2 regions of the Nostoc sp. UIC 10890 genome follow, and region 2 is predicted to be linked to the other one. Evidence: riboswitches for the same ligand, from Rfam matches in the RefSeq annotation. Region 2 holds a riboswitch; the other holds the start of a gene.
The links. Region 2 has a riboswitch for cyclic di-AMP ahead of ACWATR_RS02355 (glycosyltransferase). Riboswitches for the same ligand answer to the same signal wherever they lie in the genome.
Positions count from the first base shown of each region.

Region 1: linked by a shared signal. The riboswitch ahead of ACWATR_RS05545 (universal stress protein) and the one ahead of ACWATR_RS02355 (glycosyltransferase) in region 2 are both predicted to bind cyclic di-AMP.

Region 1 covers NZ_JBSGKF010000001.1:1,389,119-1,396,575, forward strand. The annotation lists gene ntrB (nitrate ABC transporter permease) at 37-888, shown strand; gene ACWATR_RS05535 (ABC transporter substrate-binding protein) at 981-2,423, shown strand; gene ACWATR_RS05540 (ABC transporter ATP-binding protein) at 2,582-3,418, shown strand; cyclic di-AMP (ydaO/yuaA leader) riboswitch at 3,436-3,665, shown strand; gene ACWATR_RS05545 (universal stress protein) at 3,841-4,461, shown strand; gene ACWATR_RS05550 (SLC13 family permease) at 4,576-5,913, shown strand; gene ACWATR_RS05555 (high light inducible protein) at 6,178-6,381, opposite strand; gene ACWATR_RS05560 (MFS transporter) at 6,864-7,457, shown strand, end outside.
Region 2 covers NZ_JBSGKF010000001.1:554,077-561,533, forward strand. The annotation lists gene ACWATR_RS02345 (TonB-dependent receptor) at 1-2,184, shown strand, start outside; gene ACWATR_RS02350 (hypothetical protein) at 2,508-2,705, opposite strand; gene ACWATR_RS02355 (glycosyltransferase) at 2,806-4,077, opposite strand; cyclic di-AMP (ydaO/yuaA leader) riboswitch at 4,238-4,486, opposite strand; gene urtD (urea ABC transporter ATP-binding protein UrtD) at 5,011-5,757, opposite strand; gene urtC (urea ABC transporter permease subunit UrtC) at 5,732-6,853, opposite strand; gene urtB (urea ABC transporter permease subunit UrtB) at 6,881-7,457, opposite strand, start outside.

The DNA of each region.
Region 1 (7,457 bases), 840 kb from region 2:
TTTTTGTACCCGCACTTAAATCTGTTGAGGTCGTCAATGATATTTCAACTAAATTTAGCAGCGATCGCAGCGATCGCTGGGCAAGCTGTTTGGAAAAAGACCAAACCCGTCATTTTTAGAGATGTCTTCTTTTTACCAGTATTGGGCTTCTTGGGAATAATTGTGCTGTGGTGGATTATTGCACTTGCCAACCATGAATTGATGCCCACCCCACCAGAAGCGCTAATCGCTAATTTAGACTACATCTTAAATCCCTTCTACCAAAGAGGCCCAGGCAACTTGGGAATTGGTTGGTTGTTGATCGCAAGTCTGCGTCGGGTATTAATAGGCTTTTTGTTAGGTGCAGTAGTAGCGATTCCTCTGGGGTTTCTAATTGGGATGTCCAGACCGGCAATGCTAGCGCTCAATCCCATCATTCAAATTTTTAAACCCGTATCGCCCCTAGCTTGGCTGCCCATCGCCTTAGCAATTTTCAACTTAGCAGATCCTTCCGCTATTTTTGTCATCTTTATTACCTCCTTATGGCCGACAATTATTAATACCGCTTTAGGAGTTTCTAGCGTTCCCAAAGATTATTTAGATGTGGCACGAGTGCTAGAAATACCTCGTTGGCGACGGATAACAAAAATCATTTGGCCTGCAAGTTTGCCGTATATTTTTACAGGTTTACGAATTAGTTTAGGTATAGCTTGGCTAGTAATCGTTGCCGTGGAAATGCTCACAGGTGGTGTTGGTATCGGCTTTTTTGTCTGGGATGAATGGAGTCGTTTAAACCTCAGTTCAGTCTTTTTAGCTGTGTTGATAATTGGCTTAACTGGGTTAATCCTAGATTACGCTGTGGACAAAATCCAAGAATTAGTAACCCATCGCCCTAGAACTTCCAACTAACAAAATTCGGCTGCTATCAAAACAGCAAAATTAAATACAACGAGACTCTGCGCTTGAAGCGTGAGTAATTGATCACCAATGGAGCTACAAAAATGGGTGATAATAACTGGACTCGACGAGATTTTATTAAAGGAATCGGAGCAACTACAACCGGAATAGCATTGTCCTCCTGTGGAATTTCAGGAGATAGATCAGCTAAAGGACTAACTGAAGAAGCCTTAGCCGTGCAACCAGTAGTTAGATGGCAAGACCTAGAAAAATCTGACCTTACCATTGGTTACGTTCCCGTCAATGATTGTGCGCCATTTGCGATCGCCTGGAAAAAAGGTTTCTTCCGCAAATATGGTTTGAACGTTACACTCAACCGCGAAGCTAGTTGGGCTAATTCCCGCGACGGTTTAATTTTTGGTCGCCTGGATGCTTCACCCGTAGTATCTGGTGCTGTCACCAACGCCAGAATTGGTGCCGAAGGCGCACGCCAAGCCCCCTTGTGTGCAGCCATGACCATTCATCGCCACGGTAACGCCATGACAATGAACAAAGCCATGTGGAATTTTGGGCTGCGTCCGTGGTACGAGTATCAAGAAAAATATGGCGATGGCGCTTTAGAAGCCTTTGGGCGGGATTTCCGAGGCTACTTTGACAAGCAGGCGTCAGAAAACAAAGTCTGGGCGGTAGTATTAAGTTCCGCGATTTACGAATACTTTATCCGTTACTTATCTGCCGCCGCAGGTGTTGATCCGCTTAAAGAGTTTCGGATCATTATCGTTCCACCCCCTCAAATGGTAACAAATGTGCGGATTGGCGCCATGCAAGCTTACATGGTTGCAGAACCCTGGAATACACGAGCAATAACAGGTAATGAAAACATCGGCTTTACCTTCGCACAAGGTAAAGAAGTTTGGTTGGGACACCCAGATCGTTTGTTGGGAGTGATGCAATCTTTCATCGAAAAATATCCCAAAACCTATCGTTCTTTAGTCAAGGCGATGATTGAAGCCTGTCAGTATTGCAGCAAAGTAGAAAATCGCCAAGAAGTAGCCGAACTACTTACAGACCGTTCCTTTACAGGTGCTAAACCCAAAAATCAAGATGCTCCAATTGCCAAATTTACAAGTCCCGGAATTCTGGGCAACTATAATTACGGCGGCTTTGACGGCAAAGACCGTACCATCCAAGCCGATGACACCACGATTTTCTTCGATATTCCTGACAACCTTCCCAAACAGCCAGGAGAACACTCGACATTCTTATGGAGATCGAGAAGTATCTGGTTAATGACACAAGCAGCCCGGTGGGGACAAATTAAGAAATTCCCCAATAATGCCCAGAAATTAGCTGAAGATGGCTGGAGAACAGATTTATATCGGGAGATAGCATCAGAAATGGGCATTCAGTGTCCCAAGGATGATTACAAGGTCGAACCACCAGAAGTATTTATAGATAACAAAGCCTTCGACCCCAGCGATCCGGTGGGTTATCTAAATAGTTTTGCTATCAGGGCTAATGCTCCCACTAGCTTTTTCATCTCTTAAATTCCAAGTTCAAATATTGGCTGTGCCAATTTTAGATTTTGGATTGTAGTTCTTCGGTTTACGCCTTGCTTGTTGTGGGCGAAAGATAATCTAAAATTGCAAATCTAAAATCCAAAGTTGTTTGTTTGATGACTAGATTATTTCGGGAGCATTTGATGATGGAATATACCTCATTACCTATTAATACCCAGACCAAAGTTCTTCCCCGCACTGGATTTTTAGAAATTGAAAATTTAGTCAAGTCTTATCCGACACCTGATCAAGAGAACTTTGTCGTTTTAGATGGAGTTAATCTGACAATTGGTGAAGATGAATATATTTCTGTAATTGGTCACTCAGGTTGTGGTAAATCAACTCTACTAAAGATAGTAGCTGGTTTAGAAAAAGCAACTTCCGGCTCAGTCCGGCTAGACGGAAAAGAAATTCGTCAGCCAGGAGCCGAGCGGATGATGGTATTTCAGAACTATTCTTTGTTACCTTGGTTAACAGTACGAGAAAATATCCGTTTAGCTGTGGATGAAGTGCTAAAAAATGCTAATCGGGCTGAGAAAATTAGCATTGTAAATCAGCACTTGGCAATGGTAAACTTGACGGCGGCGGCTGACAAATATCCTGATGAAATCTCTGGAGGTATGAAACAACGAGTAGGTATTGCCAGAGCCTTAGCAATTCGTCCTAAAATGTTGCTGATGGATGAACCTTTTGGGGCATTAGATGCGCTAACTCGTGGCAAATTGCAGCGGCAGGTATTGGATATTTGGGAAAATAATCGTCAAGCAGTGATGATGATTACCCACGATGTAGACGAAGCAATTTATATGTCCGATCGCATCGTCTTAATGACCAATGGCCCAGCTGCTAATATCGGGGAGATTTTAGAAGTTCCTTTTGAGCATCCACGCGATCGCGCCGCTATGCGAAACTCAAAAGAATATTTTGAACTCCGCAACCACGCCCTAAATTTCCTTGATCGATATTTTGCCCAAGACGAGTAAATTAGATTATCATTTTTTTTAGTGGGTAGCCTAATTCAAATTCATGAAAGCTGGATTTGGAACGGAGGAACCAATGTTTGGGGCTAATCTTGCAGAGAGCGGCAATTTAAGAGTCAGAAGTTTTAACTCAAGACTCAGCACTCACCACGGGCTAAACGCCCCGCTTGCGCTAACAGCACTCCTAAGAGAGAGACACCTTCCAGTCTTAGCCCGTCAGCTAACTCCGTAGGCAATGGAAGGAACCCCCAAGAGTTTGGCTGTAATACAGTTATTATTGGGGTTTCCTTGACTGATTTAAGATTTGAGATTTTGGTTATCGTTACTCAATCTAAAATCCAAAATCCAAAATCCAAAATTTGTCCCCCTGCTTCTCATTACTAATTCATTTCATTGGGAGAAGTAAAGCTGTGCAAATCAAGCCAATGTTAGCACGTCTGCAAAGTGCCACAGGTCGAGATGACTTAATTGAACAAATGGTACTGCTGCCAGAACCAAAAAAACCTTTTTATAACAAACCTCAAAAATCAAAAGCAGTTAATTTAATTGTTGCTTATGACGGATCTCCCAAAAGTCATACGGCATTAGATATTGCCTTTTGGATTGCCCATCAAACCCGTTTAGCTACTAATGCAGAAGTTACAGTTCAAGCTGTTTATGTATTAGAAGATAATCAAAGCAGCCAGGCTCCAAATATCTTGAGTTTTCCACAACAACAGCCTTCATTAGAATGTCAGGTTAGTGAAGTATCAAAGTCTGTCACACTAGTATTAACTCAACCAAAATTGCAGACAGTAGTAACTCCCCTACAACAAGCAGATATAATTCTCTGGCAAGCTCGAAGTCTGGCTGAAGAATGGCAGGGTTCCTTCAAATCTCATTTGCGCTTTGGCTGCATTTCTACAGAACTTGCCAAAGTTGTTGAATCAGAAAATGCCGATATTCTGTTTTTAGGTTGCAACTCTGTGAATCATCCGATGATTGAGGCACTAGGCTCTAATTTTCCCTGCGCCGTTTTGGGTATTCCCAGTTGTATTGATGAATAATCGCTATTGCAAATTGCAGTAATTTTTATCCAATTTTAATCACAGATAAGTCACCTATAAATAGGTGGCTTTTTTCGCTACTATTCAACCAATAAAACTTCGGGAGGTTAGGGTGTGGAAAACTGGCAAGCAATCCTTAGTGTGATTACGTTTATAAGCGTCATTGTTTTAGTAATGACGGAATGGGTACATCTCACTATTGCGGCATTATTGGGAGCATTATTATTAGTTTTTAGCAACGTCATGACTTTGCAAGAAGCTGTTGGTTACATCGGCAAAAGTCATGGAACACTCGGTTTATTTTTTGGAGTTATGGTGTTAGTGCGGGCTTTTGAGCCTACGAAGATATTTGATTATTTAGCCACTCAAATAGTACTTCTAGCTAAAGGACAAGGCAAACGTCTATTACTTGGTATTGTGGCTATAGTGACACCCATTTGTGCAGTCTTACCAAATGCCACAACAGTAATGTTGCTAGCACCTTTAATTCCACCAATGGCGGAAGAAATTGGGATAAATTTCGTACCATTGTTGATTTTAATGGTGTTTGTTGCTAATAGTGCCGGACTGCTGACTTTAGTTGGAGATCCTGCTACATTTATTGTCGGTGATGCTGTGAATATAAGCTTTACAGATTATTTATTGAAATTGAGTTTAGGAGGAGTGATTGCCATTGTCATAGTGATTGCAACACTGCCATTTTTATTCCGTAAAATTTGGAATACACAGTTAGATAATCTTGAAGAACTACCACACCCACAAATAAATCATCCACGTGCTTTAAGCCTGGGTGCAATTATTGTATTTTTCGTCCTGCTATTTTTTGTCATTGGAGAATCTCTACCAGTTCCGATTTCACCTGCTGCCGCAGCTTTGTTAGGAGCAGCCTTAGCTTTGCTTTTATCTCATCATAGCAAAATCGATTCAGTTAACAACATTTTGCGGGATGTAGACTGGAGTACATTAATATTTTTTATGAGTATTTTTGTGTTAATTGGAGGACTAGAAAAAACAGGTGTAATCAATGGCTTATCAGGAATATTGGCAGTAATTTTAGGAAAAAATATTATCCTGGGTTCTCTATTTTTATTATTTTTTGTGGGTATATTATCCAGCGTAGTGCCCAATATTCCTTTAGTGGTGGGGATGGTTCCCTTACTTAAACAATATATTGTGACTGTTGGATTAGCACCCGCAGAAGTTTTAGCACAAGATTTTCAAGGACAGTTTCCGCCAGAAGTATTACCTCTGTTTTATGCCATGATGTTTGGTGCAACTTTAGGAGGTAATGGTACACTTGTAGGTGCATCATCTAATATCGTAGCCGCTGGCATTTCTGAGCAGCATGGACGCCGCATCTCGTTTAAAACTTTTCTCCACTACGGTATTCCAGTGATGCTATTACAACTAGTAGCTTCAGCTTTATATGTGTTGGTTCGGTTTTTACTTTAGGTAAGGATAGTGCTAAGTAAGTCGGCGTAAATATTTGATTTTTGAAAATATACGTAGCGGCGTGGCAAGACTAAAATGTTGCAATAAATTTTTCTTGTAGTGTGGGCATCTTGCCCGCACAGACGGGCGAGACGCCCATTCCACAAAAGTCAAGCTAATGCAGTATCTTAAGCTTGACACGCTACTACAAATGCCTAATTTTGTTCAAAAATCAAATCGGATTCCTATAGGTTCTTAATCAGTCAGAATGGCTGTGGCAGACTATTAGTAACCGATTATGTGTAATACGTCGCGCAGAACGCTAAAACCAGCTAAATCCCAAAGTAAATAGGCAAGAAAACCAATAGCTGCTAATCGACCATTCCAGATTTCGGCTTGAGGAGTCCAGCCAAATAAAAATGCGTTGCGATCTATACCGTTATAAGCTTTAGCAACAGTTGATAAATCAGTGGAAGGACGTGTTTCCATTTTTTTTGTACTCAAGATGTGTTTGTTAACTTTAATGTAGCTATGTATAACTAAACTGCTTTATGCCTATAGGAACAAACTATAGGCACTTCTTGCGGACGATAATCAACAACATATTGGTATGGACAAATCCACCTTGAGAGGGTGACAACAAATAACTATGTAAACAAATACGAAATATTGTAAAGCTTTTAATTCATGTACAATCAATCGCTATAAACAAGTAATTAAAAATTATAAATTAGCGATATATACATAATCTTATCTGCCAATTAGATGAAGTTTTTTGTCAAGAGATAAGAAAAGTTATATCTTGCGCTGGATGAGGGTTTCAGCCTTTGGATGGATGCTTTAAACAGCTAAATTCTACGATTCTGATCTAAAGAGTTAGGTATTGCCATAGGTACAAACATAAATACTAAGAGTTGCTTCTCAAGAAAATCTTAATTCCCCAAATTTAAACCTTAGAAGAAGGAAATACAATGTTCCAAAGTACGGAAATCATGCTGGGACTCTACAAACCACTATTGTGGCTAGCACAGATTCCAGCAGAATCCTCAAACGTCACACCAGCACAGGCATCGGCTCTTGTTTCCGGGCCGCGCTTTTTTGTGGCTTTAATCTCCGGCGTGATTCTAGCCTTTGCTTTCCAATTAGTTCTAACTAATCTCTCCCTTGCAGCCGGTATTTCCTACCTGGGGCACTCATCTGACTCGGATTCAGATGATGGGGAAGTGGGAAGTTTGGGTGGCAGCATTCGCAAAATCGGCACAGCAGTGGGGATTTGGACATTAATCACTGTGACGATCGCCTTATTAATCGCTTCTTTCCTCGCAGTAAAATTGAGCCTGGTAATCTTAGATCCAGGATTGGGAGCGATTCTCGGTTTGGTGATTTGGGGTGCTTACTTTTTAATTCTCGTTTGGGTAAGTTCCACCACAGTAGGCTCCTTAATTGGCTCAGTCGTCAATACCGCAACTTCCGGCTTTCAGGCGATTATGGGGACTGCTACCGCCGCACTGGGTGCTAAAGCTGTGAATAACCAAGTGGTAGCGACAGCTGAAGCCGCCGCCGCC
Region 2 (7,457 bases):
CCCGATGGTACTAGTGGTTATTACTTCCTCTCTCGCAGACTACTACAACCAGGTAGTGAAAATGTCTTTATCGAGTTAGAAGAACTCAATCGTCCTGGGACTGTATTAGAACGGAAACAGCTTAACCGAGGCCCAGACTATGAAATCGACTACGATCGCGGTACATTAATATTCCGCGAACCGATTCTTCGCACCGATATTGATCAAACTGGACAAGTGTTGGTACGTCGGATTATTGTTAGCTACCAATATGACGACCAAAACTCTGACGGCAATATCTATGCTGGTCGTTTGCAATATAACCTTTCCCGCAAACTTAACCAAGAAAGTTGGATAGGAGCAACTTATGTTCAAGAAAATCATGGAGTGCGTGACTTTCAACTCTACGGTGCAGATGCGCTGATTGCTTTGGGTGACAAAGGGAAGTTAATCGCAGAATATGCCCATTCCACTAATGACTCTGATGTTGTGGGAAAAGTTAGTGGTGATGCCTACCGCTTGGAGGCTGAGGGAGAAATTGCCAGTGGGATTCAAGGTCGTGCCTATTATCGTTTTGCTGATACGGGTTTTGCCAATAATGCCACTATCAGCTTTGTACCGGGGCAAACCCGTTATGGAGCGCAGGTTACAGCTAAACTAACTTCAAGTACCAACGTTAGGGTGCAATACGACCACGAAGACAATTTTGGGATTGCTCCCCAACCTCTAGACACCTTTGAAGAACTGTTTGCACCTCGTTATGAGGCCATACCTGGGAGCAAAGTTGATAATTCACTGACGACGATTTCCGCTGGGATTCAACAACGTTTGGGTAAAGCTATTCTGGATGTAGATTGGATTCATCGTAATCGGGAAGACCGTATCCCCGACAGCGCTCTGAATAGTAATTCTAATCAATTGCGATCGCGTTTTACAGTTCCCATTGCGAAAAACCTGACTTTCCAAGCCCAAAATGAACTCAGCTTATCTTCCCAAAAAGATACTGTTTACCCAGACCGGACTATTTTAGGGTTGAATTGGGCAGTACTTCCTGGTGTCAGCGTCAGTTTAGCTCAACAGTTTTATACTGGCGGTCAATTTTCGGGTAATTCTATCACCAGCTTAAGTGTCAATGGTGAACACAAACTCGGTACTGATACTACCTTGACTGGTCGTTACTCAATTTTGGGTGGTGCAAATGAACTGACTACTCAAGGTGCAATTGGTCTAAATAACCGCTGGACTATTGCTCCGGGATTGCGGCTGAATTTAGCTTACGAACACGTATTTGGCAACTTCTTAGGACGAACTGCGGCGGGTCAACAATATGCCCAACCCTACGCCTTTGGTCAAGCAGCATCAGCGATCGGATTTGAGGGTGGCGATAGTTACAGCGTTGGGTTGGAATACAGTGATAATCCCCAGTTTCAAGCCAGCGCTCGTTACGAACATCGCTCCTCTTCTGGTGGTAGTAATACAGTAATTACCGCAGGTGCAGCGGGTAAAATTTCTCCGGCTCTGACGGCTTTGGTACGTTATCAACAAGCAAACTCTTCCAATCAGAAGCTTTCAGGATTGGGAGATACCGCTAATTTGAAGCTGGGTTTAGCCTACCGCGACCCCAATAGCGATAAATTTAATGCTTTGTTGCGTTATGAATATCGCCAAAATCCGACAATTATTCCTGAAACTATTCTGTTAGGTAGTGGTACGGGTTCCCAAGACCATACCTTTGCTTTAGAGGCTATTTATGCCCCTAACTGGCAATGGGAATTCTACGGTAAGTATGCTTTGCGTAACAGCACTTCTTATTTAGCCAACGATTTAGTTGGTACAAGTATGGTTAATCTGGGACAATTGCGAGCTACTTATCGTTTGGGATATAGCTGGGATTTAGTTGGTGAGGCTCGTTGGATTGGTCAATCTAACTACAGCGAAACAGGCTTTGTTCTGGAAACAGGTTATTACCTTACTCCTAATCTACGCCTTTCTGCTGGATATGTTTTTGGTAAAGTTGATGACCGGGATTTTTCTGGGACACGTTCCGCAGGTGGGGCGTATTTGGGCTTCACGGTCAAGCTTGACGAATTGTTTGATGGTTTCGGACAGCAAAAACCTGTAGCACGTCAGCAACCAGAATCTACGGTGCAAACTCTGTTAAGGAGGCAGGAGGCAGGAGGCAGAAGGCAGAAGGAATCCCCATAAATGAATGGCACGCTTGTTAAGCTGAAGAGTATGCAGCGTAAGGATTGCAGAGGGGCAGGGGGCAAGGGTGCAGAGGGGAATTTCTAAACTGTCCGTTCGCAATATCTAAAACTTCTTCTTTCTCCCCTGCTCCTCTACACCCCTGCTGCCTCAACGATTTTCCCTTTTCTTAGTGCCATTCTCCCCATAAATATCTTTACTGAAAACTGGGAACTAGGAAGAGTTTTCTTCTCTACGAGACGCTGCGCGAACAAAACTTGATTGGGGTCTAAATTCCCTTCCAAGTTTTCCCAGTCCCCAGTTCCTAATCCCCAATCACTTCTTCAAGTTTCCTCTGTCAGCATCCAAGCAGAGTAAGCATCCTCAAAAAATCTGCTTTGATGACGAGTTCCCTTATCCTTGCTGACTCTTACTTTCAGGGTAGTTGTGTAAACTCCATCCATTACCTGATGTCCATAACCACAAACTTGACCAACTTGCCCTGTTCTTTGATGCAAAGCATAATCTCCAATATTCAGCATAATTCTGATTCCCTAATTAACTAGGCTGAGTAGTTTGTTTTTGACTGTTTGGGCGCGATAAAATCACTTTGAGGATATTACCGCGCTCAAAACTGTAAAATTAAGCTGCAATCCGGGGTCGGTTATTGGGTGCAGTTGGAGCCAGCAAACGACTGTATAGCTGAGTCAGTCGGAATGCCACACTATACCAACTAAAAGCAATTTCTGTCCGTTGCCTTGCTGCTTCACCTAACTGGTCTCGCCAAGCTGGGTTGATCAGAATGCGGTCTATGGCAGCAGCAAAAGCCACTTCATCTTTGGCGGGCGCTAGTAACCCTGTGACCTCTGGTACAACAGTAAACTGCAACCCACCGACATTACTAGCTACGACTGGAGTTTTACTCGCCATCGCCTCAATGGCAACTAAACCAAAAGGTTCGTAGTGACTGGGAACTACGCAGACATCAGCAGCAGCGTAGTAGAAGGGGAGGACAGTTTCATCTAGGCGACCGGTAAAGGTTGTACAATCTTCTAATCCGAGTTCATTGACAATTCTGGCGATGCGATCGCGTTCAATTCCATCACTCTGACCTGGACGACTACCACCCCCAATCACTAGTTGGAGGTTAGCCTCACCCCTTAAACTCGACTTGCCAATGGCTCGTACTAAAGTTTCAATACCTTTGCGTCGGTCAAAGCGACCAACATAGAGAACCATCTTGGCATCTGGTGCAATTCCCAACTTTTCCCGTGCAGCAGACCGCGGAATTTCCCCAAATTTGTCAGTATCAGTACCACAGGGAATCATTTCAATGTTCCCTTTGCTGGAAACGAGTATCCGCATGTGTTTCTGTTCTTGTGGACTGGTCGCAACCACGCAGTCTACAGTTTCTAGACAGGCTTTTTCTATAGCTAGTCGCTGGGCTGCAATTACGGGAACATCGCCAATACTTCTGTATTTAACCGCTCCTAAAGAGTGGTAAGTATGCACCTGAATCAGTGGTTGTTGCTTTTTCAATTCCATGCCAACCCAAGAAGACAACCAGTAATTGGTATGGATTAGGGAGTAATGGAACCCTTGGCGTCGCTGGAATCGCTGGAATTCTTCGATAAATTCAGGTAAATGGTTAAACAAGTTATCTCGCCCAATAAACTCAGCTGGGCCAGCGTTTAATCGAATAGTACGACAATTCAGACTATGTTGAGCGATCGCAGCTTGGTCAGGACTACTACGACGAGTGAACATATCCACTTGCCAACCTTGCTGTGCTAGGGCATAACCTACTTGACGCACATAGACATTTTGACCCCCAGCTTCTTCTTGACCGATTTCAACAGCCGGGTCACCATCGACAGAAATTAGAGCAATGCGATGTTTCTTATTCTGGAACATAGCTGATTTTCACCTCAAGGCAAATAATCCTACCTCAGACGCCAGAAATCAAGATATTATTATCCTCTCTCAAGGCCGAGGGCAGGCACAACGAACCACAAAGTTACCAGCCAAAGGACACTGACGAGAACAAGGCATTACTTGTAAGAATGCTTCTCGTTCAGTCTCTTCTCAATGCCGACGAAGTTAGCTGACGGGCTAGGACTGAGAGATGTCCTTCTTGAAAAAGTTATAAGTTCTGAGTTATGAATTATGAGTTATCTATTTAGTAACTTTTAACTCCTCACTCTTAACTCCTCACTCTTAACTCTAACTTTCTTCAAAATACGCCCCAAACTTGGTTCCTCCGCTCCGGTTTACCCTTACTCACAAAACTTTTCAGGGAATATAGTGGATTAGGCAGACTGATTTATTTTTCTTCACAGTTTATAACGTGTCATCATCAACTATGTCAACAGTATGAACAAAAAAAGTGTGCTGGGGGTCACTTTAAAGCTTGTTGTGCCTAGCGTTGGAGAATCAGAGTATAGAGGAAACTTGGAGTTTTTAAGATGCTATCAACGAGAAGCTTACTGATATTCACTGCTACATTTTATTGATTTTTTGGGAATGAAATAGTCTTGAGAATTTTAGTGCAAAAAAATCTGTGAGAGGATATTTGGAAAGTCAACAAATATACTCGAAACCTCTTTCCTGCAAAGAAAGAGGTTTGGAAACCCCCATTTCCTCATAGGGAAGGAGAACTTAAGTCTCCCCACATTAAATGATCTCATCAATTATATGTCTCTTCTTACACCTGTTTAACAACTCGTATTTTCTCCTGGTCTTGTTCAAAAATCAGGAGTCTTATAGAAAGTTAGACATGGTTTATTACGGTATGAATTAAGCTAACAAAGGGATAGAATGGTATTTAAATCTGCATAAGGTAAAAATCTACTCTTCCTGTTTTCCTAGATATACTTCAATAACACGAGAGTCATTTTGAACTTCTTCAAAATTCCCTTCGCACAGCACCGAACCTTCATGTAAAACCGTTACTTTCTTGGCAATTTGGCGCACAAATTCCATGTCATGTTCAATTACTAAAATTGAATGACTTTGCGCTAATGCTAAAAGTAATTCACCAATGTTATAAGTTTCTTCATCTGTTAAACCCGCAACAGGTTCATCAACGAGTAATAAGTCTGGTGACTGTGCCACTAACATTCCAATTTCTAACCGTTGCTTTTCACCGTGAGAAAGTAAACCTGCTCTAATATCTGCTTTTGGCGTTAAACCGATGGTTTCTAACAATCCTTTAATATTATTCTTTTCAACAGCATTAGAATGTTCAAACAAAGTAGAAAAGACATTTTTCTTCTTGTTAATAGTAATTTCTAGATTTTCGCGGGGCGTTAAATTCAGGTAAATTCGGGGTGTTTGGAACTTGCGCCCAATTCCCAATCGTGCAATTCGATATTCAGGTAAAGAACGTAGGTTTCTTCCTTTGAATAAAACTCGTCCTACGGTTGGTTGCACTTTCCCGGTAATCACATCCAGAAACGTTGTCTTTCCCGCTCCATTTGGGCCAATTACTACCCGTAATTCACCTACATCCATGCTAAAGTTAAGCTGGTTTAGCGCCCTAAATCCGTCAAAATTAACAGTTACATTTTCAGTTTCCAATATTTTCGCGTTCATGTTGCACTTCCGGGTCTTCTTCCAAGGTGGGATATGTAGCAATTTCTTGACGGCGGTTGAAAAAGGAAATATTCTGACTACGCAACCATCCCACTATGCCATCAGGAAGGACTGTGACGACTATCAAAAATAGTGCGCCTTGGAAAAATAGCCAGATTTCGGCAAATTGTTCGCTTAAAAAAGTGCGGGCATAATTTACTAATAAAGTTCCGACAATCGCGCCAATTAAAGTAGCGCGTCCGCCTACAGCTACCCAAATCACCATTTCAATCGAAAAGGCAATATCCATTGCTCTGGGTGATACAGAACCACTTTGAATGGTGTAAAATGCTCCTGCTATCCCTGCGATCGCACCGGAAACTGCAAACACCAACACCTTAAAATCTGTAGGGTCGTAGCCAGAAAATCTTACCCGACTTTCATCATCACGAATCGCTATCAACAACCTCCCAAAGCGTCCGCTTGTCAACCAGCGACAAACGCCGTAGGTGGCTGCGAGAAACACTACCGTCAGCGTGTAGAAAATCAATTGCGTCTTGGCATCGCTGACCGTTGCCCCAAAGAAAGTTGTAAAATCTATCAGTCCGTTCGTACCGTTGAAAAATTGTTGTTGACCGTTAAAGAAGTTGAAAAATACAATAGTTCCGGCTTGGGTCAAAATAGAAAAATAAACTCCCTTGAGACGATTCCGAAATACTAAATATCCTAATATTCCCGCCAATAACCCTGGAATTAGTACCACAGCAGCTATTGTCAAAGGAAAGGAATAAAAAGGTTGCCAAAACGCAGGAAGTTCCGTAACCCCATAAAGTCCCATGAAATCAGGTAATTCTCCAGTCGGGATTTGCAGTTTCAGGTACATTGCGATCGCATATCCACCCAAACCAAAGAAAATACCATGTCCCAAACTTAGTAAACCAGTATAACCCCAAATCAGATCGATACCCAAAGCCACGATCGCCAGCGACAAAAATCGCCCCAACAAATTTAGGCGAAACTCCGAAAGCACCAGTGGCATGATAATTATAAGGAAGAGTGCGATCGCAATCACTACCCCAACCTCAATTAAAATTAACCTTCCCCCCTTCTTTATCATTCTCTGTATCCTCTGCATCTCTGCGGTTTAAACATCAACAGTACGTCCCTTCTGTGGAAAAATCCCCCCAGGCTTCCACTGTAAAAACACAATAATCAGCGCAAATACCATCACCTTGGCCATACTCGTCGTGGCAAAAAAAGTAAAGAAATCAGCTAAAGGTTTAACAGGAGTCAACAACAAAGCCAAAGTCCCAGAACCAATTAAAAAATTAGCCGTACCAATACCCAAAGCAGCCAAAATAGTACCGGCTAAATTGCCCACACCCCCAACGACAACAACCATAAAAGTATCAATAATATAGTTTTGTCCCGTATTTGGCCCTACAGAACCAAGCAAACTAATCGCACATCCCGCCACACCAGCTAAACCAGAACCCAGTGCAAAAGTAATCGCATCAACCTTTTGAGTTGGGATACCCAAACAAGCACTCATACTCCGGTTTTGCGTCACAGCCCGAATTCTTAAACCCCAGCTAGAACGTTGTAAAAATAAGTAAATTCCTGATACACAGATTATTGTTAAAGCAATAATAAATAATCTGGCAAAGGGTAATTGGACACCACCTAAAGATACTCCTGCTTGTAACCAAGTCGGTGCTGTA